Methanosarcina mazei S-6: one gene and its partner. The protein of the gene in region 1 interacts with the protein of each later gene in a pairwise test. Links are inferred from orthologs where the notes say so. Each region holds a gene or a part of one and is shown on either strand. Other genes may lie near its edges. The genes, in order: pscS and sepS.

Region 1 (10,783 bases):
CAATTTTGAGCAGTTGAAGAATTTCAGGTAAGCAGCTTTCAAAAAAATTATAGTAAAAAAGTAACTGGCGGATAAAATCCAATTTCTTGAAATCCGTCTTTTTCTTTTTTAGCTTTATTTATTCCTTATTTTTGCTCTCTTCTTATTTTTGCTCTCTTCTTATTTTTGCTCTCTTTTTATTACTAAGGGAGCGCAGAGGGTCACGAATACCCCATCCTTTAGGGTGGGGATGAAGTGAACCCTCGCCTCTTCGTTTTTCACTTTAAATATCTTAATCCTTGCTTTTTTTGTAAAATAAGCTTGTTTTTGGCACCATAGCCACCGATGGTGCCATCCATCTATGGCTAGGATGTGATATCAGTTGGAATTACACAGTTTTAGCCATGGCTATGGTCAGATTACCTACCACATCGTGTTGGTGCCTAAGTATCGATACAGTATATTCTACAATAAGCGAATTAAAAAAGATTGCGAGTTAATTTTCAGTAACATTTGCACTAAAAATGGCTACAAAATACATGCAATGGAAGTAGTAGACAATCATGTTCACTTGTTTCTGGAATTCCATCCAAGTAATTCTCTGTCAGAGGTAATTCAATATTTGAAAGGAGGCAGTTCTTACAGACTGTTCAAGCTCCATCCTGATCTTAAAAAACAGTATTGGGGTGGAAGTCTATGGTCAAATGGAAAGTTCTATCGATCCGTTGGAAACGTAACTGCTGATACAATTAAGCATTACATTAAAGAATCGCAAGGAAAACCGAGTGAAGAGTCTCAATTGTATAGATTCATGAGATCCGAGCAAAGAAAACTTGATGATTTCTAACTACCAAAACAACCGGGCGGGCGGCCCGAAGCATACCCCATCCTTTAGGGTGGGGTGGCCGCCCGCAATTTGATTTTTGCTCTCTTTTTATTTTTGCTCTCTTCTTATTTTTGCTCTCTTCTTATTTTTACTCTCTTCTTATTTTTACTCATTGTTGGATTTATTATTCAAACGGTTTTTTAGCACATAGTGAGAACCCAATTTATGTTTTTAACTTTAATTCAGGATTTTCTCGTTGATTCCCTGTCAAAGAAGATGTTTTTCCCTTTAACACTGAGAGGAAGTCCCATTGCAACATCCGCATCAATCATTTTAAAGTAACAGGCAGCAGCCCCTGCAGAATAAAGGACGCGGTTGTCGATGCAGAGATCTTTTGCCTTTGCAGCAGCAGAGCCCACAGCAATTCCGAGGTCAACGTGCTTGATCATGCACTGGGGTCCGAAGAACTCTTTCTGCACCTTTTCCTGTTCAAGCATCTCTTTACAGGTATCAAACCCGCAGGCTCCGCAGTCAAGACCGGCTGCTCCCGAGGCTTTCAGGCCAATAAGGACGATTGCATCGGCATCCCTTACGTTCTTTGCATCCCTGATGAGGAACTTAAAGTCTTTAATCCCGCTCAGCTCTTCCATCCGGTCAGCAAGTTCGGATTTTTCCTCCTGAGAAAAGAGGCAGGTTACGATGTCATCAATTCCTTTGCCTTTCGGGGCTGTACGGGCTGCAGTCAGTATAATTTTCGCAAGCATTTCGATAGATTCGAGTTCAGGGTTAAGTTTCATGTAAGAAAAAAACCCCTGCCTGTTTATAAATTAAGTGCTGAAACTCTGGACAATAAAATAAAAAAGGTAACTATTCAGGCAGCCTTTTAAAGGCTACAATTTTTCCTCTTTTCGAGGAAAAATTGGATATAAATTGAATCCTATTTTGTTTCGTTATCATGCTTACACGTGAAGAGATTCTTGCTTTGTGTGCTTCAAACCCTGAAGTCATTGCTTACATTGTGAGTCTTGAAACTCAAATTAAAGAACTTACTGAAAGGTTGATAGCCTTAGAATCTCGTTTAAACCAAAACAGTCGTAACAGCAGTCGCCCTCCTTTCTACTGATTTTTTTGTCAAGGAGAAACCTAATCCCAAGAGTCTCCGTAAAAAGAGCGGAAAGAAACCTGGAGGTCAAGATGGTCATCCTGGAACAACTCTTGAAATGGTTGATGATCCTGAGTAGGTAATAGAACATTCTTTGAGTTGCTGCAAAGAATGTGGCCATACTCTTGAGAATGTTGAAGTTGAAGCCTATGAGAAAAGACAGGTCTTTGATATTCCTCCTGTAAACCTGATTGTTACAGAACACAAAAGCCAGATTAAGACCTGTCCTCACTGTGGAAGAATAAATAAAGCTGTTTTTCCTGAATCAGTAAAATATCCAGTTCAGTATGGTCCAAATATTTTAGCTTCAGCTATTTACTGTAAAAATCACCATTTTATCCCCTATGAAAGAATTTCTGAGTTTTTTGAGGATATTATGGGAATAAAAATCTGTCCTGCTACGATAATTAGAGCAGAAAAAGAATGTTTCCAGAATTTAGAGTGTTTTGAAAACATTATTCGAGAGAAATTAATGACTTCTTATGTTGTCCATTTTGATGAAACTGGTATGAAAATCGAAGGAAAAAGACACTGGCTTCATGTAGCTTCTAATGACAAATACACCTGTTATTTACCTCACTCAAAAAGAGGAGCAGAAGCAATAGACGCTATGGGAATTCTTCCGGAGTTTAAGGGAGTAGCAGTTCACGACGGATGGAAACCTTACAACGTTTATGACTGTGATCATGCTCTCTGTAATGCTCATTTACAGAGAGAACTTACTGGAATTGAAGAGAACTATAAACAGCAGTGGGCTAAAGAAATGAATAAATTACTCACTGAGATGAAAAAGTATACTGATGAATGTAAGGAGCAAGTCAAAGAACTGGACTTTGAGCAAATTAAAGCATTGGAAGAAAGGTTTGATGCTATAATCATGAAAGGGATTGAGGAAAATCCACAATCTCTAAATCCTGAAAAACAAGGAAAACGTGGAAAGAATCCAAAGACAAAAGCAAGGAATCTGTTGGATAGGTTTATAGAACACAAAGAAAAGATCCTGAGATTCCTGAAAGATTTGAAAGTTCCGTTTGAGAATAATCAGGCAGAAAGAGATATCAGGATGATGAAACTACAGCAAAAGATATCAGGAACTTTCAGAACAACACAAGGAGCGCAAGCTTTCTGCAGAATGAGAGCTTACATCTCTACAATTAGAAAGAACGGATTACTTGTTTTGGAGGGTATTATAGCGGCGCTCAAGGGAGCGCCGTTAACTATAACCTGAATAGTTACTAAAAAAGTTCTGCGAAGCAATAGAACCTTTACATAAGAGCTGAATAAGAGGTCATCTGAAAGAGTAAATGATATATAAAGATAACGATATTTATTTATAGTAGTAGTCTAAAAAATAGAGAGATAGATATCGTAATACAAACTTGTTCCAGAAAATGCTCTTGAAAAGGTGACCGAAAATGGATTCAGATGAAAGTGAAAGAATAAAAAAAGAATGGCTCGAGAGGATGAAACGTGAAGGAAAGCTGACGCGAAACCCCACGGAAGACCATAAGTTCGGACTCAAGGTTCTTCAGAACACCACAAGAAGAGAGATCCTTATTTCGCTTGGAAGTGAGAGAAAATCCTTTGAGGAAATAAAAGAAAAATTTAACCTGAACGACTCCATGGCAAATTTCCACCTTAATATGCTGGAAGATGCACTTTATATCGAAAAAGTGGAAGAAGAAGGCAAGACATTCTATATCCCAACCCCTCGCGGAGAAGGTTATGTTGAGAATGTGGAAATGAAGAAGTAAGATGACCGGTGATGCAGTAAAAAGCAGCCTGAGCCAAAAAATATAGAAGCCCCGGAATTTAAAATTCAACTGAGAAATAACCGGGAATCAAAAAATAATTTACTGAAAGAAGGAGGCAATCCTTCATAATTACTGAAAGAGGAAGGAAAACCTCCATAAAAGACATTAAATATTTTCGTATTTCTTCAGGATATCCTCAAAGGCATCTGCAACAGTACCGAGTTTTTCCTTTCCGAGCCCGAAGGTGCTGAGTTTGAAATATTTTGTAAGCCCGGACTTGATGCCGTGAATATTGCGTTCTTTTAGCTCCCTGTAAAGGAAATACCTGCCGTTTTTGACTTTCTGGGAAATCTCGTAGAAACCCGGAGCTTCAAAGAACATAAGGTCGTGAGAATGCGGTTTCTGCCCGCGCTGGATAAAGCCCATGCCTTCAAGCCTTGAAGAGAACCAGCGGGCATTTTCAACTTCCTGGTCCCAGTTACGGGTTCGTTTTACAACCTCAGGGAAGGAAGCCATCAGAGTCATAACTGTTGCTCCGCGGGCAGTGCAGCCAAGAAGTTCAATTTCCTTTACCTTGTTGTGTACGGATTTCCTGAATACGACAGGAGCATATTCTTCACTTACGCCCAGCACTCCAACGGGACCTGAAGCTGCCATGGACTTATGCCCGCTGCCTACAATAAAGTCAGCTCCGATTTCCTTTGCAGATACAGGCATTCTTCCTACGGAATATGCCCCGTTAAGAAGAAGAGGCACATCATATTCATGGCAGACCGACGCAATCTTTGCAGCATCCGGGATGTTACCGTAACTTCCGTCAGGGTAAGTAACAAGTGCCAGAACCGGAGGCTTCCCGTTTTCTTTCGTAACTTCTTCAATCGCCTTTCCGTATCCTTCCGGGTCAAGATGATACTCCGGGCTGCCTGCATGGGGCACTACCTCGATATTCAGTCCGGCTCTTTCGGCTGCAACATAAGAAGAATAATGGGCAAGCCCGTCAAGTACAACCCAGTCTCCGGGTTTTCCCATGGAATGCATGACAGCAAATTTGGATTCCCTTGCCCCGTTTGTAACCCGTGCTTCATCGCAGCCCAGAAACTCCGGAAGGGCTTTGTGTACGAAATCATGGATAGGAGGCTTTTTGACGAGGTCGAGAACTCCACCACAGAAGTCACAGACAGAATAACCGTCTCCCCATTCAACAAGTGCCTGTTTAGCAGCCCCGGTCAAAAGCCCTCCTGTCTGAAGAGGGTCGATGTTTATGCTGCCGAGGGTCTCTCTCTTTATGAAACCAAACTTCTGTAAGGATGAGTCATCAAGTGTCATTTATTATACCTCATGTAAGAACTGTAATTCCTATTTAAAGCATGATTTTAACCTGAAATTTAGGATTACTCACTGAATAGCCCGATGTTAATTATAAATCAAATTGCTTAAGGCTCTGCGGTTCAATGATATGCAGAGAACTCATAAAAAAGTATTCCAGAAATAGTATAAACAATTCTAAAAAGACATCCCACCGTATAAAGTGGACGAATGATCTTTGAGTGATCTTTATTTCTCTAATGTTTCCTGCTGAAAGAAAGAAATGGGCAAAACGCCTTAAAAAGACGTCCTGCGATCTTCAGTTTCAAGCATTTGCTGCTTTGCTGAAGACATCGATAAATTCGTCGCATTCAGAAACAATGATTGCTACCACGTCCTTTAAAACCAGAATAGGATCCGCACCATCGGTTTTAATATAAAGGACAGGGTCACTGATGCTCACATATTTCATATCGTAAAAAGCCGTTACAACCCTTTCATCTTTAATCAGGAGGTCCTTAAGAAGATTAAGAAGGGTATGAGTTTCGCCTCTAAGCTCGACTTCAAGCTCATTATTTGTTTTGTTAAGAATGTTCAGTTCCACTGGTGACCACCTGTAAATGGTGAATTTAACCGGTCATAATAAATATGCCGTAAAATCTTTAACCTGCCGTAAAATCTTTAACCTGCCGTAAAATCTTTAACCTGCCGTAAAATCTTTAACCTGCCGTAAATCCCTGAAGTAAGAGGAAGAGGAAATTACCTGATCCCTTTCCCATACTCAGTTGAGATCTTGCGGGTTTCAGTCATATTGCAGACCGGGCATTTAAGCTTTTTCCCTTCCAGCACAAGTTCTCCTTTGCAGTTTGAACAGTAAGCTTTTACAACTCCAAGAGAATCTTCAGCTGTAGTAAGGCGCATTCTTTCAACGTCAACTACCTTTGCTCTTACTATGTCAGAAGGCCTGAACTCATCTGCCAGCCTCTTCACATAGGAATCTCTCACACTGGAGACATGAATATCTCCGGTCCTTACACTAACGATTTCCCTGTTTTCTTTCCCTTCAATTCCTGCGACTTCCACCATTGCCCCGGACTCACGGACGTCAGATATCCGCCCGTACACGACATCTCCTACTTTGAGGATATTTGGAGTAATTGTGTTTGGCTTTACCGAGACCACTCTGGCTTTTCTGTCAATGAGCACATTACCCGTAGCAGTGGAATAGATGTCTCCTGCAATTACTGCAGTTCCATTGCCCGATTTGAACTCTTCTGTAGTTCCGACAAGTTCTCCAGGAAGTACAAAGCCTCCTTTTTCGAGATCTTCTTCAGATACAACGGCTTCTGCGGTAGGGGGCCTGAAACCCGGAGTTTCCTTTCTATCTCTGGGACCTTTCTTGGAATATGGGAATTTTCTCTTTTTATCAGGGCTGCCTTTGAACTGGTCCCTTGACTGGTCTCTGAATTGCCCTCTGGACTGGTCTCTGGGCTGAGACTTATACTGAGCTCGGGGCTGACCTTTAAACTGGTCTCTTGACTGCTCCCTGGGCTGGCTTTTAAATTGAGTCCTGGGCTGATCCTTTTGCTGACCCTTAAATTGATCCCTGCTTTCTTCATTTGAAGGAGCCGATTTCTCAGCTCCGTTCTTTCCTTCACCAGGACCTGTTAATTTTTTCCTGGTAGTCTTATTTTTTCGAATTCTAATCATGATCCCTCATTCGAATTATCGCTATTAATAATATAGATAATCGTTGTAACAATTTTTATAGCCTTTGTGGGACTGCTGGCGGAAAGCCGGATGTCGGTCACGATTGCTCACAAAAAGCATATCTGAAGTCATCAGTCCCGATTATACAATGTTAATGTGGATTTATTTATGGTATTATGGATTTATTCTCTATCTTATGATCTTTTCTTTGTTCAATAAGCTTATTAATTCCGCCTTTCAGAATGAAGCACAAAGAGATAAGCTGTAAAACATGACGCCTTAAAAGGTTCCCTGAATACAGGTCAGGCATGAACAGCAATTCTGTAAATCTCTACCTCAATAACCTCTCTTTCTTTTTGATGAAAGTCAAAAGTCCTCTTTATAGGGAACTTCGCAACGTACGAATGTGTAATGACCGCAGGCTTAATGAACTTTTGGATAAAAGCAAGGCTTCCGCGGTTGTGGATGGAGTATATTACTTCACTTGTTCTTAATGCTGACGAAAGAAAGGGTCTGTCCCTTCCCTTAACTCTTGCCCCAAAAGGAGGGTTCATAATTGTGGTTTTTACCCGTTCCGAGACTTCAGAGATATCGGAACAGATAAATTCAACGTCCACTCCGATTTTTTCAGCATTTTTTCTTGCAAGCTCAAGAGCTTTTGGGTCAGTATCATACCCCACAACTTTCCTTGCTCCCAGAACCTTTGCCCCTATTGCGAGGATTCCCGTACCGCAGCCCAGGTCATGGACTGAATCATCAAGGTCTCCCTGCATGTAAGCGAAATGAAGAACTTCAGCAGCAAGGAGAGAAGGTGTCTGATACTGTTCCAGTTCAAGTTCAGGATCGGAAAAGCCTTCAATTTCCTCAAGCAGCATTTCAAGTTTTCTCTGTTTCATATCCTTTGTCTTTTAGTATTATTAGATTTAATTTTAGAATTGCTCGACCACGAATGTATGATTATGCAGCCATTTACTCCCAATCATACAGGTTCTTCAGTGATTTCGTCCAGCACAAGCTTTTCCCATTCGCGTTCCCCAAGCACTATTTCAAACTCCTGGGGTGTCAGCATAGGGGCAGGAAAACGTCCCACTTCATCAATAGCAAGCCTCGGGCAGGCTGTATTTACGAAAGCGTCTACTTTGAACTGGAGCAGCTGGTCCGGAGTTACGAGGTCGATCAGTATAAGGTGTGACTCTTTTCCATGCTTCTTTGCAAGTTCCTTTAAGGAAGAAGCAAGCTCCATCCTCTTCTGCCCGTTTTTGCTTGAGACAATAATCCCGAAGACCTGTGCATCCAGGGACTTTGCGATTACCGCACTCCTCTGGCGCAGAATCCTTGAAGGGTCAACCTCGCGGACCTCTCCGGAAAAAGGATCGGCTGCAAGGACACGTTTCTTTGTGGAAAGAGCTACCCCCAGGGGGTGGAAATCTCCGCTTCCGATATAGAGGTACTCGTCACAGTCTTCATCCCGGGCTGCAGAGAAATTGCAGCCGAGAACCTGTCCAGCATAAGCAATTCTGGAGTCACCACGCCCGATTACGCAGGTCTTTCCCATTCTCTCCAGCACGCCACATACATCAGGAAGTTTATGGACGTGCTGAACAGTAGTGATCAGCCCTATTTTTTGCCCTTTAAGCTCAGGGACAGCCTTTTCAATAACATGCAGGACGTCCACCGAAGACCGGGTTTCGATAAAATAGACTTTATTCGAGAGCCTGATGTCTTCCAGTTCAGCATGCCCGAAATGGAAAAGTATGTCAACGTGGTCGAGGAGAGTCCTGTCCAGGTCACATGCTCCGAAACACGGGTCCCCCGAGATAATAATTTCAGCTCCGGTAGCTTTTTCGACCTTCTTTGCCAGCTCCGGACCCTTACGTTTTAACCCTTCAGGAAACTGAAAGCCCACAAGCTTTGCTCTGGTATCCTTTATTACGCTGATTATGTAATCAGGCCTGAGGTCGAATGCTTCACTGATTCCCAAAGACATCCTTAATCTCCACACCTTTCTCGCCCACATCAATTGTGACGAGAATCTTGGGTTCAACTCCGAGCTCCCTCAGTTTCAGGTAACCATCGCCGCGTCCAATGACGGAAATCACATCCATTACCTCTACACCTATTGTCTGCAGCGCTTTTACAAGGGCAAGGAGCGTACCTCCTGTACTGATAACGTCATCGACAATAATTATTCTGTCCCCTTTTTTTAGCCCGTTTATGTAGAGGACGCCCTTCGAATACCCTGTGCTCTGGGAGAGTTCAACTTCCCCTTCAAGGAAATAAGGCCGCTTCCGGACAATGGTAAGAGGAATCCCGGTTTTCAGGGAGAGCGCATTTGCAACCGGAATGCCCATAGCTTCCACGGTCAGGATAGTGTCAACGTTCATATCTGCGATCTCTGAGATGTAATCGGAAATCTCTTCTACCAGGTGAGGGTCGATGGAAGGTACCCCATCAGAAATAGGATGGATAAAATAGTTATACTCCCCTCGCTTGATTATAGGGGACCTGATCAGTGAATCTTTCAGTCTTTCAAGCATGGTTTTAACCTTTCTGGCTGTCTCAATATTCCGGGAAGTAAAAAATCCTGAAATTAAGCCTGCTCCTTTTAATACCGTTTCCCGAAGCTAGGAATATAAATATACATAAGCGCACGAACATGCTGCCGGGAGAGATAAATTGATTCTAAATTGATTCCAAGAAACATCGAAGTACTTGATATAATTTTGGTCTTCCGATTCCGCCTGTTTAGAATCAGGGTGCAGGAAATATTAGTAAATAGTTAAGTCAGTGTTAATAAATTTAAGGACGCTCAGATAAAAAATATAAAGACACTCAGATAAAAGATATAAAAATGGCAGAAAGTAAAAAATAAAGTCTGAAATAAAATTGAGAAAGAAAAACACAGGAAAGATAAAAAATAAGGTAAAGAGGAATCTACTAAAGATTCCACAAACTTTTTCACGCTATCCCAGGCTTGTATTTTGCTTATGCAGTTACTGCTTCAGTGGATTCCAGATTCTGAGGGCTGACATCCTCTACGAGGTTGAGAAGCCCTATAACTACATAAGGATTGGTATCTGCCTGTTTCATTTCGTTCAGGGCAGCATCATCGATATCAATGACAGCGATCTCTGTAACAAGACCGTCCCAATTTTCAGGGTTCATAAGCCAGAGATCCTTCATATATTTTGAAACCCAGTCAGGATCACTTTCTTTTGCCCCGCAATTTGCACTCGCAAGATCAGAGTTGTACCCGAGCACAACTGCCTTCAGAGTTCCTGCATTCTTATCCCTGACAACGAAAACTCCAGCAAGGTCGCTTCCAATTGCCTCAAGTTCCTCGTCTGTCAATTCAGAGACAAAAACCCCTCCTTTTCCAGGAGTAGCATCCCAGCGCTTGACAAAAACATCATCCTTACACCAGTGAGGAGTGGAGAAAACCGTATAACTTACCCCCTCTTCAAGCGGATAATTTTCTTCCATCCAGTTTGCAAGCACAAAGCCGCTCGAAACTCCGGGACAGAAGTGGTTGTGTATCTCCAGGCACTGCATAAGTTCATAATCGAGATTTCCCGTAGCCCAGGCATTGGAAATTGTAAGAATGGCAAATTCGCGCCCGTTAAAAATCTTTGAGTTTACTTTTTCACTCCAGGCTGCTATGGACTCCTGGCTTGCGGAAAGCTCATTAAAGTTTATATTTTCCGTTGCCTGATAGCTGATTTTATCTTCGTTTTCATATGTAACCTCAATGTAGGCACATTTTCCGCTTGCTTTGTCAAAGAAAGCAAACCAGAGAGGGGCGTTTCTTGCGTTCTGGACTACAAGCAGATTCTTTGTATATTTCAGCTCTTTTCCATAAAACTCAGAATAAAAGTTATTTAAAAAAAAATCGGACTCTGCAGGAGAGCCGATATCAGTCATTATAAAAGTGTTTTCAGGTCCGAGAGTCCCCAGCTCTGCTTCGGCTGCGGAAAAGACCTGATCCATCAGTTCCTTATCTTCAACTGGGGGATTAACATTTCCATTTGAGTTGAGAAGCCCGAGGAC
Region 2 (10,925 bases), 560 kb from region 1 along the record:
AAGACCCTTTACCGGGCAAAAGAATGCGAGGTTGAACATCCAAAACTGGAGCTTGCGCGGAGAATCGTATGCGAGCAACTAGAAGGTAACCCGGACTCGCGAGTAATTGTTTTTACAAACTACAGAGACAGCGCTGAAATGGTGGTTAACGCTCTTTCCAGAGTTTCCGGAGTTAATCCTGTCCGTTTTGTGGGGCAGGGCTCTCGCCATAAGGATAAAGGGCTCACGCAAAAACAGCAGGTTGAAATCCTTGAAAGGTTCAGGGCCGGGGAATATAATGCCCTGGTAGCCACGTCGGTTGCTGAAGAAGGTCTTGACATTCCCGCCACAGACCTTGTTCTGTTTTACGAGCCTGTCCCTTCTGAGATAAGGAGCATCCAGCGCAAAGGCAGGACAGGCAGGCAGCACAAAGGCAGAGTGACCGTTCTCGTGACAAAAGGCACAAGAGACGAGGCTTATTACTGGAGCAGCAAAAACAAGGAAAAAAGAATGCTGAACAGTATGCACGGACTTGAAGCTGTCCTGGGCCCGAAAAATGTCAAAAAAAGCTCTGAGCTTTCCGATTTTGACAGTGTGTCTTTTATTTCAGACTCAAAACCGGAATCAAAACAAAACATAAAACTGGACTCTTACCCAGAATTTCAAGGAATTGAAAGCGAAAGTATGGATAAAATCGAAAGTGGGAGCCTGGAAAATACTGAAGACTTCCCTATAACTGATTTTGGGGATCCCGGAAAAACTGAGGGAAAAAACGGAAAAGATAGCGAGATAATTTCACACACGAAGGACATAAAACTGCAAAAAAATTCAGATGAGATTGGAAAGAAAGAAGAAAACGAGAAAGATTATGCAAACATAAAAGAAAAGCAAAAAACCCTTGTTGATTTCGGAACCGCATCAGGAGAAAGCTCAGACAGCCTCCTTAAAATTATAATCGACCACAGAGAAACAAAAAGCGGGGTTGCGAAAACTCTGGACAGACTCGGCATGGAACTCAGATTTATGGCTCTTGAAATCGGAGACTATATCGTGAGCGACCGCCTTGCAGTGGAAAGGAAACGTACAGATGACTTTGCATGTTCCCTGATTGACGGAAAACGCAACCTTTTTGCCCAGCTCTCTGACCTGGCAAGAGTTTATGAAAAACCTGTTCTGATAATTGAAGGGGAAGACCTTTTCACTTCAAGGCAGATTAACCCGAATGCTATTTATGGTTCCCTTGCATCCATTGCAATAGATTTTGGGGTATCCATCCTCTATTCCCGCGACGAAGAGGAAACCGCATCTATTTTGAAAATACTTGCAAAGAGGGAGCAGACAGAAAATAAACGTGAAATCAACCCTCACGGGAAAAAGTCTGCCAGCACTCTTGCAGAACAGCAGGAATACCTCATCTCTTCAATCTCGAACATCGGGCCTAAAGCAGCCAGAAACCTTCTCTCGTATTTCGGCTCGGTAGAGGCTGTTATGAGGGCTGATATCGAGGAGCTGAAGAAAGTAAAGCAAATAGGCCCAAAAACGGCGGCCAGAATCCGGGAAGTTCTTGAAAGCCCATATAAAGGATAAGCTGCAGGTTTCTTTTCTCTTTTCCAGCAGCAATTTTATTTTCAGTGACAGGGCTTTTGCGGCCAAGTCTTTATAGGCATTTAACAGGTCTTTTATATCTTTCTTAGCCTCTCTACCAGCCCGATGCTTTTATCTATCAGTTCCAGATGTTCGGCAATGCTGCGCGGGTTCTTTTCATTTTGCAGGGAAGCTGCAATGTTTACCATCTTTTTAAAGAGAAGGTTTTCCAGTGCCTTACAGTCTCCATCAGTTGCAGAAATGCCGGACGATTCAGTACTTCTTGCCCGGACTTCAGGTTTAGCCTGAATTTCAGGGACTATACTTTCCGTTTCTTCGGTTTCATAAAGGGTCTCAGTGAATTCTTCTTCCTCAGACGGGAGAGTTTTCTCTTCTTCCTCTTCAATTTCCGATGCCCTTTGTCCGAACCGGGTTTTCTGTCTGCGTACCTGCACTTTCTTTCTGGGCTCAAAAGAGGGCCTTTCCCTTTCACTGGAAGGTCTGGCTTCTGGAGCCTGGACTTCTGCCGCAGGTTCGGGAGCCGCAGTTTCTCCCCCTTCTTCCCGAACATCACATATAGGGCAGATTACTGTTCCCTGATAACGAAACTTGGGGGCTCCGCATATTTTGCAATGTTCAGCGAGCATCGTGCCGCCAAGTTCCAGAAAACGGGCTATTCTTTTTACTTTCATGTCTTTATCAGAATCCATACGCCTTACCTTCCTTTTTACATAGTTTTCAGATCATTTTGTAAGGTTTTTCCTGTAACTCCCTCTATATGAAGTTACCTTTATAAAACATAAAGAAGAAAAGACCTGTACATAAAATCGTAAGGCTGAGACACTGAAGCTATCAGGCTCGTGGGTCACCGATAATATTTTATATAACAAGCCTGTCTTACACTAATTTATTAGCTCTAATTTTTATATCATAACTGACTGCGAAGGTGATTCAAATGTCATCAAATGATTCATCAGAAGTTATCAGACAATGTCTTCAAGTCCTAGAAAGTATAACCAGCGACTCTTCAGTTCCACGAAATATCAGGCGTTCTGTGAATGAAATTATGGATATCCTGAACAACGAATCCGAACCTCTCTTCCTTAGAGCAGCATCGAGCATTTCCATTCTAGAAGATATAAGCAATGACCCGAACCTTCCTCTGCACACGAGGACTTTGATCTGGAACCTTTCAAGCCAGCTCGAAACCATTCCGGTAGATGAGTAAAGCCAGAGAAAAACAGAAGAATTTTTCTATTCCGTAAAAAATTCTCCAGAGAGCATTTTAAAAGAAAATCCTCTCCGGAAAGAAAAAGCTCAGATTCGTTTCTTGAGACGATTCTGTAAAAAAATCCTGAACTTAACCTTATTCTAAAAAAAGAAATATAAAGGAAGTGACCTGGCAAGTTTGATAGTCACGTCCATCTGATTTTGGAATTAAACCAGAGGTAAAGGATACCGATAAGATAAAAGCCAGAAATAAACCTCTTTTCTATCTTTTTTCTATCTTTTTTCTCTTTTTTTATTTTTTTAGATATTCTTCCCTTTTCCTGTATTTTATCTTCTATCTTTAGTCTCTATTTTATTCTCTATTTTTATCCGTTTTACTGAATCGGACTTTAAATTCAAATTAAATTTTGCTGCCGACAGAATAATTAATATAGATAAGTTGATACATAAAAAAGAACATAAAAAGAGAATTAGAGAAATAAAAGATCTCAAAATGGGATTTTACAATATCAAAAAATTGAGAATATTGGCGAGGCGATAAAGAGAGGGAAATAAAAATAGCACATTGCAATGCTGAACCAGCGTAAAGACATGAATTAAGGTCAAAACACATTCTGAAATTTTTGAAATAAAACTATAAAAACCTGAAAAAAATAAAAAATTGAATCTGGGGGAAGAAATCAATGCTGGAAGAAATTTCTAGCCATATAAGGGAAAATCTTGAGGTTAAAGACAGGATCAGGGAAGATGGACTGAAAATTTCAAGGGAAATTGTAAGAGAGTGCAGGACAGCAAGTTTTGCCCTGCATGGGAAAGACTTTGAGAAAGCGGGTAAAAGTATAGAAGCAGCCGGAAACTCTTTAAAAAAGCTTGTAGCCCGGTTTGAAGGGCATGCTGACATTTACCACGCAGGATTTGTAGAACATGCACAGCAGGAGTATTCGGAAGTTGCAGTCCTCTACAGCCTGCTTAAAGACGAAGGAAAAACACAGGACTTTCCTTCTCCTGATGAACTGGGGGTTGAATATGCTGCATACCTTAATGGGCTTGGGGATGTGGTGGGAGAGCTCAGAAGGCATATTCTTGACCTTATAAGGGCGGAAGCCTTTGAAAAAGCCGAAGTGTTTTTAGGTATCATGGAAAATATCCATGCAACCCTTATGGAATTTGACTATCCCGATGCAATCACAGGGGGGCTCAGACGAAAGACTGATGTGTCCCGCTCCCTGATAGAAAAAACACGCGGCGATGTCGTAAACTCAATTCAACAGAAAAAACTTGAAGTTGCTATGAAAAGCCTAGAGACCAGGCTGTAAAAAGATGAAAAAGAAGAGATAACCTGGATGCAAAACCTGAGTTAAAATAATCAAATAAAAATAAGGTTTAAAAATAATTCTCTCCTTCAGTGCCTTACAGAACTGCAGGCTATAAGTAGAATCAGGCTGAGAGGAAGAGCAGGATAATCTTCACAATAACTCCAGAGCCATTTGTTATTTCTGGAGTTACATATAATTTTATTGTTTAGTGAAGTTACATTACAATTCGACACCCCGTTACCTGAAACCCCTTATCCGGCTTACCGTACCGGCATTCAAACAGCTCAACATATACATATAAATGATAAAACCCTAAGGGTCTGATAGATCCGAATTCCAGTAATCAGTTACAAGAGGATATATATGAAATTTGATCCAGAAAAAATAAAAAAAGATGCAAAGGAAAATTTTGACCATGCCTGGAACGAAGGCAAAAAAATGGTCAAAATGCCTACACTTAACGAGCGCTACCCGAGGACAACCCTGAGATACGGGAAGGCTCACCCTGTTTACGATACAATCCAGAAACTGAGAGAAGCCTATATGCGTATGGGTTTTGAAGAGATGATGAACCCTCTTATAGTTGATGAAAAAGAGGTCCACAAGCAGTTCGGAAGCGAGGCACTCGCAGTACTTGACCGCTGTTTTTATCTTGCAGGTCTGCCCCGCCCCAATGTGGGGATTTCTGACGAACGCATCGCACAGATAACCGAAATCCTGGGTGATATAGGAGAAGAAGGCATAGACAAAATCAGGAAAGAACTTCACGCTTATAAGAAAGGAAAGATTGAAGGAGACGACCTGGTTCCCGAAATCTCTGCAGCCCTCGAAGTTTCGGATGCCCTTGTAGCTGACATGATTGACAGGGTTTTCCCTGAGTTTAAAGAACTTATCCCCCAGGCAAGCACAAAAACCCTGCGCAGTCATATGACAAGCGGCTGGTTCATTTCCCTGGGAGCCCTGCTTGAGAGGGAAGAGCCTCCTTTCCACTTCTTCTCAATAGACCGCTGTTTCAGGCGCGAACAGCAGGAAGACGCTTCAAGGCTTATGACCTATTATTCCGCTTCCTGTGTGATAATGGATGAAGATGTGACTGTAGACCATGGTAAAGCAGTGTCAGAAGGGCTTCTCTCACAGTTCGGTTTCGAAAAGTTCCTTTTCAGGCCGGACGAGAAGCGCAGCAAATATTATGTCCCTGACACCCAGACCGAGGTCTTCGCTTTCCATCCGAAACTGGTAGGTTCTAACTCAAAATACTCTGATGGCTGGATCGAAGTCGCAACTTTCGGCATATATTCTCCTACAGCCCTTGCTGAATACGATATTCCGTATCCCGTAATGAACCTCGGGCTCGGAGTGGAAAGGCTTGCCATGATCCTGCACGATGCGCCCGATGTCCGCTCTTTGACCTACCCTCAGATCCCGCTGTACAGTGAGTGGGAAATGCCTGACAGCGGACTTGCAAAGCAAGTTTTTGTAGATAGAATGCCTGAAACCCCTGAAGGGCAGGAAATTGCATCTGCAGTGGTTGCCCAGTGTGAACTGCACGGAGAAGAGCCAAGCCCCTGTGAGTTCCCTGCCTGGGAAGGCGAGGTTTGCGGAAGAAAGGTTAAGGTTTCCGTAATCGAGCCTGAAGAAAATACAAAGCTCTGCGGGCCTGCCGCGTTCAATGAAGTAGTTGCCTATCAGGGAGACATTCTGGGAATTCCAAACAACAAGAAATGGCAGAAAGCTTTTGAAAACCACTCTGCAAGGGCAGGCATACGCTTTATAGAGGCTTTTGCAGCCCAGGCTGCCAGAGAAATCGAAGAGGCTGCAATGTCCGGAGCAGATGAGCATATTGTCAGGATTCGGATTGTCAAGGTCCCCTCGGAAGTCAACCTGAAGATGGGAACTACTGCCCAGAGATATATCACAGGCAAAAATAAAAAGATAGATATCAGAGGCCCGGTCTTCACCTCGGTAAAAGCGGAATTCGAGTAAAATAAGCCGGCAAACAGAAATAATAATGCAGAACGGAAGGGCTGTATGCAAAATGAAGGTGTCCCGTCACCAGGATATTCAGAAATCAGGAGACTGATGGAAACTGGAGAGCCTGTGTGCATAACCTTTGAAACAGAGGAAGGGGATGTGAAAAAAAGGCTTCATGGAACAATGCCCTTCCAGAAATCAGTTCCTGAAGAAAAAACATCCGGAGAAGAAAGGAATGAACTCCCCGGGAAATCCGGCTTCCTTTTTTGTGAACTTGTGCAAAAAACCCGCATGGGAGAAAAGTTCAGAATTTCAGGACAGAGCTGTTCTCCCGGAGATTATGTCCTTGGGCTTTCCGAAAAGAGCCCTGCTGAATATTATCTCAGGTCCGGCAGGTACAGTAATAAACAGGATGCAGAAAAAGCAGCTCTATCCCTTCCGAGATTAAAGAGAAAATTTCATTCCATTGTGATAGAACCCTTATCAGTTAATAGAGGTATTTTTGATGTGCTTATTCTCTTTCTTAAACCTGAGAGAGCCATGAGAGTTGTCCAGGCAAATGCCTATTCCGGAGGGAAAAGGACAGTAATGGATACAATGGGTGCAGCCTCAATCTGTGGAGACTGTACCGTATTTGCTCTTGAACAGGGCATAAGTTTATCTTTCGGGTGTAAAGGGTCAAGAAAACACACTGGATATAAAGATTTTGAAGTTCCCCTGGGAATTGCTTTTGAAAAAATAAAGGAAATTGAAGAAGGGCTTTCAAAGATCCCCGAAACAACAGAGTAAAGATGCTGAACAGTAATGTAGTAGCGCAGGGTGAATTACATCTCTTGGCTTTTTAGAATAATTTATCGAAGAAGTTCACCACGCTTTCCAGCCCGATAGCCTCCAGTTGTCCCGGAGAAACAACTGCAACGGTTGCCAGAAGACAGATCATAACGAGTGCGAAGACAAAGGTCTTCAATAAAAAAGAACTCATTGAAGAGTGTTTTTTGCGTCTGGTACCATCAACCTCTTCCACAAGCCCTTCATACCTGACCTTAACACTTGACCAATCGGCATTGCTGCCTGACTTGCCTGAGGAGCCTTCATTTTCCGTGTCCTGGCTCTTTCCGGAATAAACATATTTGGACCAGTCAACGGTATCAGATTCGGAAGATGAGGTTGATTGACCGGCACTCAGCGGGTCGCTTCCGGATTTGAAGGATACATAGGAAATAGTGGTTGTTCTGAAAGGAGATTTAGAACCTGAGGGGAGATCGGGAATTTCTGGAACCTGCGGGTTCTGGTCAGTCCCCTGGCTATTGCTTTGGCTTTCAGGGGCAGAGGAGAGTTCAGTCACCTTCTCTTCCGGAGGCAGGGACATATCATATGCTTTTCTTTTTTGAGGGTCTTTGAGGGTTTCGTAAGCCTCTTTGATTTTTATGAATTTTTCATGGGCATCAGGAGACCTGGCTCTATCCGGATGATATTTTTTTGCAAAATAATGATACTTATCTTCGATTTCCTCAAGACATGCGCTTCTGGGAATATCGAATAATTGATAATAGTCCACTGCTTTCCTCCCCTGAACCATTCTATTATTGACCCGTTGATCCAATATTGACCCTTTGATCCAATGGTCTGTTGATATATTGATCGTTGATCTATTGAACCTTTATTTGAGACGTGAATTTGTTGAAATTCAGCGCTTCTGGATACTGGTGTATCACATTATCAGTCATTGAGACCCTGGGGCCTTTCTATAGTGACACTCCTCATAATTCCCGTCCCAAGATCTTTGGCTGTAGCATTTATTATTCCGTTAGCATCAATGTCAAAAGTAACCTCTATCCTTGGAATTCCCTTTGGAGAAGGCGGGATATTATCGAGGACAAGCGTTCCTAAAGTAACGTTTTTCGATGCAGCCCTTTCTTCTCCCTGAAGGATTTTACCCCTGACAACCCTCTGGTTATCATAATGTGTGGTAAAGGTTTTACTATTTCTTGTGGGAATTGTCGTATTCTTTGGAATTATCGGAGCCATCAGATCTCCCACGGTTTCAAACCCGAGGGTAAGAGAGGTAACATCAAGAAGCACAAGGTTGCCCGAATCAACTTCTTCCCTTGGAGATTTGAGGTAATCATTTCCAAGAATTCCAGCCTGGACGGAAGCCCCCATTGCTACCACTTCATCAGGGTTGATGTTCTGAAGAGCCTTTTTTCCCATGAACCCTTCCACAGCTTTCACCACAGCAGGTATCCTGGTGGACCCTCCAACAAAAATAACTTCATCAATTTCCGAGGGTGAAAGCCTTGCATCCTGCAGGGTTTTTTCTATAATTGAAATGGTTTTCTTAACAAGGTCTTCAGTCATTTTATTGAACTGCTCTCTTGTTATATCTATGTCCAGGTTTTTATTTTCGAAAATATACGGCAGGTTAACATTTGCGGTTTCGAGAGTTGATAGGTCGATCTTACAGCGTTCCGCAGCCTCTCTAATGCGCTGCATCGCCTGAGGTATATCTGAGAGGTTTTTCCCCTCGGCTTCCTGGAACCTGGCAAGTAAGTGTTCAACAATCCGCGTATCGAAATCGTCGCCGCCGAGCTCTGTATCCCCGCTTGTGGCAAGGACTTCAAAAATCCCGTCTTTAATTTTAAGAATGGAGACATCAAAAGTCCCGCCCCCAAAGTCATAAACCATAATTTTCCGGTTATTAATCCCGTCCCTCAGACCATAAGCGAGCGCAGCTGCAGTAGGTTCATTTATAACTCTAAGCACTTCGAGCCCTGCAAGTTCGCCTGCCTTTTTTGTTGCAAAGCGTTGAGAATCGTTAAAATAAGCGGGGACAGTTATTACCGCTTTTTCAACGGCGTCCCCCAGGTATTTCTCAGCATCATGTTTTAATTTTTGAAGGATCTTTGCGGAAATTCCGTGAGGAGTGAATTTTTCATTGTTCAGTGTCACCCTGTAATCGGGTTTCCCCATATGCCTCTTGATAGAATGAACGGTATTCTCAGGATTGGATACCATCTGCCTTTTGGCAAGGTCCCCTACAAGTAACTCGTTCTTTTTTGAAAAACCTACAACAGAAGGCGTAAGCCTCTTCCCTTCGGAATTGGTGATGACCTTGGGTTCACCAAGTTCAATTATCGCCATACAAGAATTGGTGGTTCCCAGGTCGATGCCCAGTACTTTTCCTCTGATATTTGCCGTTGGCGCACCCCCAAGATTTTTATAATGTCGTGAAGAGATATTAATTTTTCTACTATAGTTAGAGCATACAAATTTAGAATTAAAGTATAGTGATCAGACAAATAGATAGTATAATATTTACTCAGATATTAAATATTCTCCCTAGATTTTTTTAGTAATACAAAGAGATAAGATTAAAAAAACTTTTCGCCAGAAAGGATAAACGGAATCAAAACTTCAACTTATCTCAAACAAAATTAAATCTTTGCATGTCAATACTGGATTTATATACAGCATAGCAGATAATAAAAGAGTAAATAAGAGAAAAACGAAAGAACAAAACTTCAGATAAAATATTAACAATAAAAAGAGATAATATTTTACAAAATTCTAGTAAGTATATTATAGAATTTTTAAGAGATTTTTTGTTCTTATCCTTAATTTTTTTTATTTTTAACCTTGGGCTATTTTATATTTTATTATTTAATTTTTGTTTTTATTTTTGAGTTTTTTTAGATTTCGTCCTTGAGTTTTTTAGATTTTATCATTGAGTTTTTTAGATTTCGTCCTTGAGTTTTTAGATTTCATCTTTGAGTTTTTAGATTTCATCCTTGAGTTTTTTAGATTTCATCCTTGAGTTTTTTAGATTTTATCACTGAGTTTTTTGTTCTTATCTTTTGTTTTAGCACCTTATTTCCATATGTTCTGTATTGCTGAGTTATTTGCCCCTTTTATTCTGAAAGAAACCCGGAACCGAAAGTATGTATCCATATACACCCGGTTTTTAATCCTGTCTTTTCTATGAGAGAGATTCAGTATAAGAAGGGACTATATTGGGCTATTTCTTGAATAACTAAAAGGTCAGAGCACACTTATCCTGTAGAGGTTGATGGGATGAGTTTATATAGAAGTACAAACATGTAAAATGCGATTTTAATTCCAGAGCAATTCCAAACTCACACTAATAAGGAGGATTAAATAATGGCAGGACAGCCAATATTCATTTTAAAAGAAGGAAGTAAGAGAACAAGAGGCAGGGATGCCCAGAGCAACAACATTATGGCTGCAAAAGCAGTAGCAGAAGCAGTCAGGACCACCCTTGGTCCCAAAGGTATGGACAAGATGCTTGTGGACTCGATGGGCGACGTGGTCATTACAAACGATGGAGCAACCATTCTCAAAGAGATGGACATCGAGCACCCTGCAGCAAAGATGGTGGTAGAAGTATCCAAGACCCAGGACGATGAAGTAGGAGACGGAACCACCAGTGCAGCTGTTGTCGCAGGTGAACTCTTAAACAAAGCCGAGGACCTGATCGAACAGGAAATTCACCCGACAATTATTGCATCCGGATACAGACTGGCAGCCGAGAAAGCTATTGAGGTTCTTAACTCCCTGGCAATGAGTGTAGACATGGGTAACAGGAACCTTCTGCTCAGCATTGCCGAAACTGCCATGACCGGAAAAGGTGCGGAGTCCTCCAAAAAGCTTCTTGCTGAAATTGCCGTGGATGCCGTTACAAGCGTTGTCGACACAAACGGTAAGATGTCAGTTGACAAGGAAAACATCAGCGTTGTCAAGAAAGTCGGCGGCAAAACCGAAGATTCCGAGCTCATCCCAGGCATGATCATTGACAAGGAAAGAGTCCACACAAATATGCCTGAGAAA

What was found.
Region 2: the proteins of pscS (region 1) and sepS interact in binary tests that used the Methanocaldococcus jannaschii proteins (3 or more experiments, as listed by UniProt). The link is inferred for Methanosarcina mazei S-6 from one-to-one orthologs.

Annotation. Positions count from the first base shown.
Region 1 is NZ_CP009512.1:3,488,659-3,499,441, forward strand. The notes cover bases 2,968-5,808. They hold pscS (O-phospho-L-seryl-tRNA:Cys-tRNA synthase), read right to left. Parts: upstream 5,048-5,808; coding sequence 3,887-5,047; downstream 2,968-3,886. Other genes in these bases: MSMAS_RS14905 (winged helix-turn-helix domain-containing protein), read left to right, coding at 3,383-3,721; MSMAS_RS14915 (DNA-directed RNA polymerase subunit L), read right to left, coding at 5,352-5,630; MSMAS_RS14920 (exosome complex RNA-binding protein Csl4), read right to left, coding at 5,786-5,808. Outside these bases: lysA (diaminopimelate decarboxylase), read left to right, coding at 1-31; tnpA (IS200/IS605-like element ISMma21 family transposase), read left to right, coding at 362-826; MSMAS_RS14895 (ferredoxin domain-containing protein), read right to left, coding at 1,048-1,602; more of MSMAS_RS14920, read right to left, coding at 5,809-6,736; MSMAS_RS14925 (METTL5 family protein), read right to left, coding at 7,039-7,632; diphthamide biosynthesis enzyme Dph2, read right to left, coding at 7,716-8,723; hpt (hypoxanthine/guanine phosphoribosyltransferase), read right to left, coding at 8,704-9,273; MSMAS_RS14940 (FmdE family protein), read right to left, coding at 9,722-10,783. UniProt on the Methanocaldococcus jannaschii protein: Converts O-phospho-L-seryl-tRNA(Cys) (Sep-tRNA(Cys)) to L-cysteinyl-tRNA(Cys) (Cys-tRNA(Cys)).
Region 2 is NZ_CP009512.1:4,045,146-4,056,070, forward strand. Bases 3,800-6,782 are described here. They hold sepS (O-phosphoserine--tRNA ligase), read left to right. Parts: upstream 3,800-4,472; coding sequence 4,473-6,092; downstream 6,093-6,782. Other genes in these bases: MSMAS_RS17430 (translin family protein), read left to right, coding at 3,800-4,109; MSMAS_RS17440 (DUF169 domain-containing protein), read left to right, coding at 6,138-6,782. Also shown: MSMAS_RS17415 (DEAD/DEAH box helicase), read left to right, coding at 1-1,566; MSMAS_RS17420 (Sjogren's syndrome/scleroderma autoantigen 1 family protein), read right to left, coding at 1,659-2,273; MSMAS_RS17425 (UPF0147 family protein), read left to right, coding at 2,519-2,791; more of MSMAS_RS17430, read left to right, coding at 3,477-3,799; more of MSMAS_RS17440, read left to right, coding at 6,783-6,869; MSMAS_RS17445 (J domain-containing protein), read right to left, coding at 6,922-7,638; molecular chaperone DnaK, read right to left, coding at 7,800-9,323; thsB (thermosome subunit beta), read left to right, coding at 10,239-10,925. UniProt on the Methanocaldococcus jannaschii protein: Catalyzes the attachment of O-phosphoserine (Sep) to tRNA(Cys).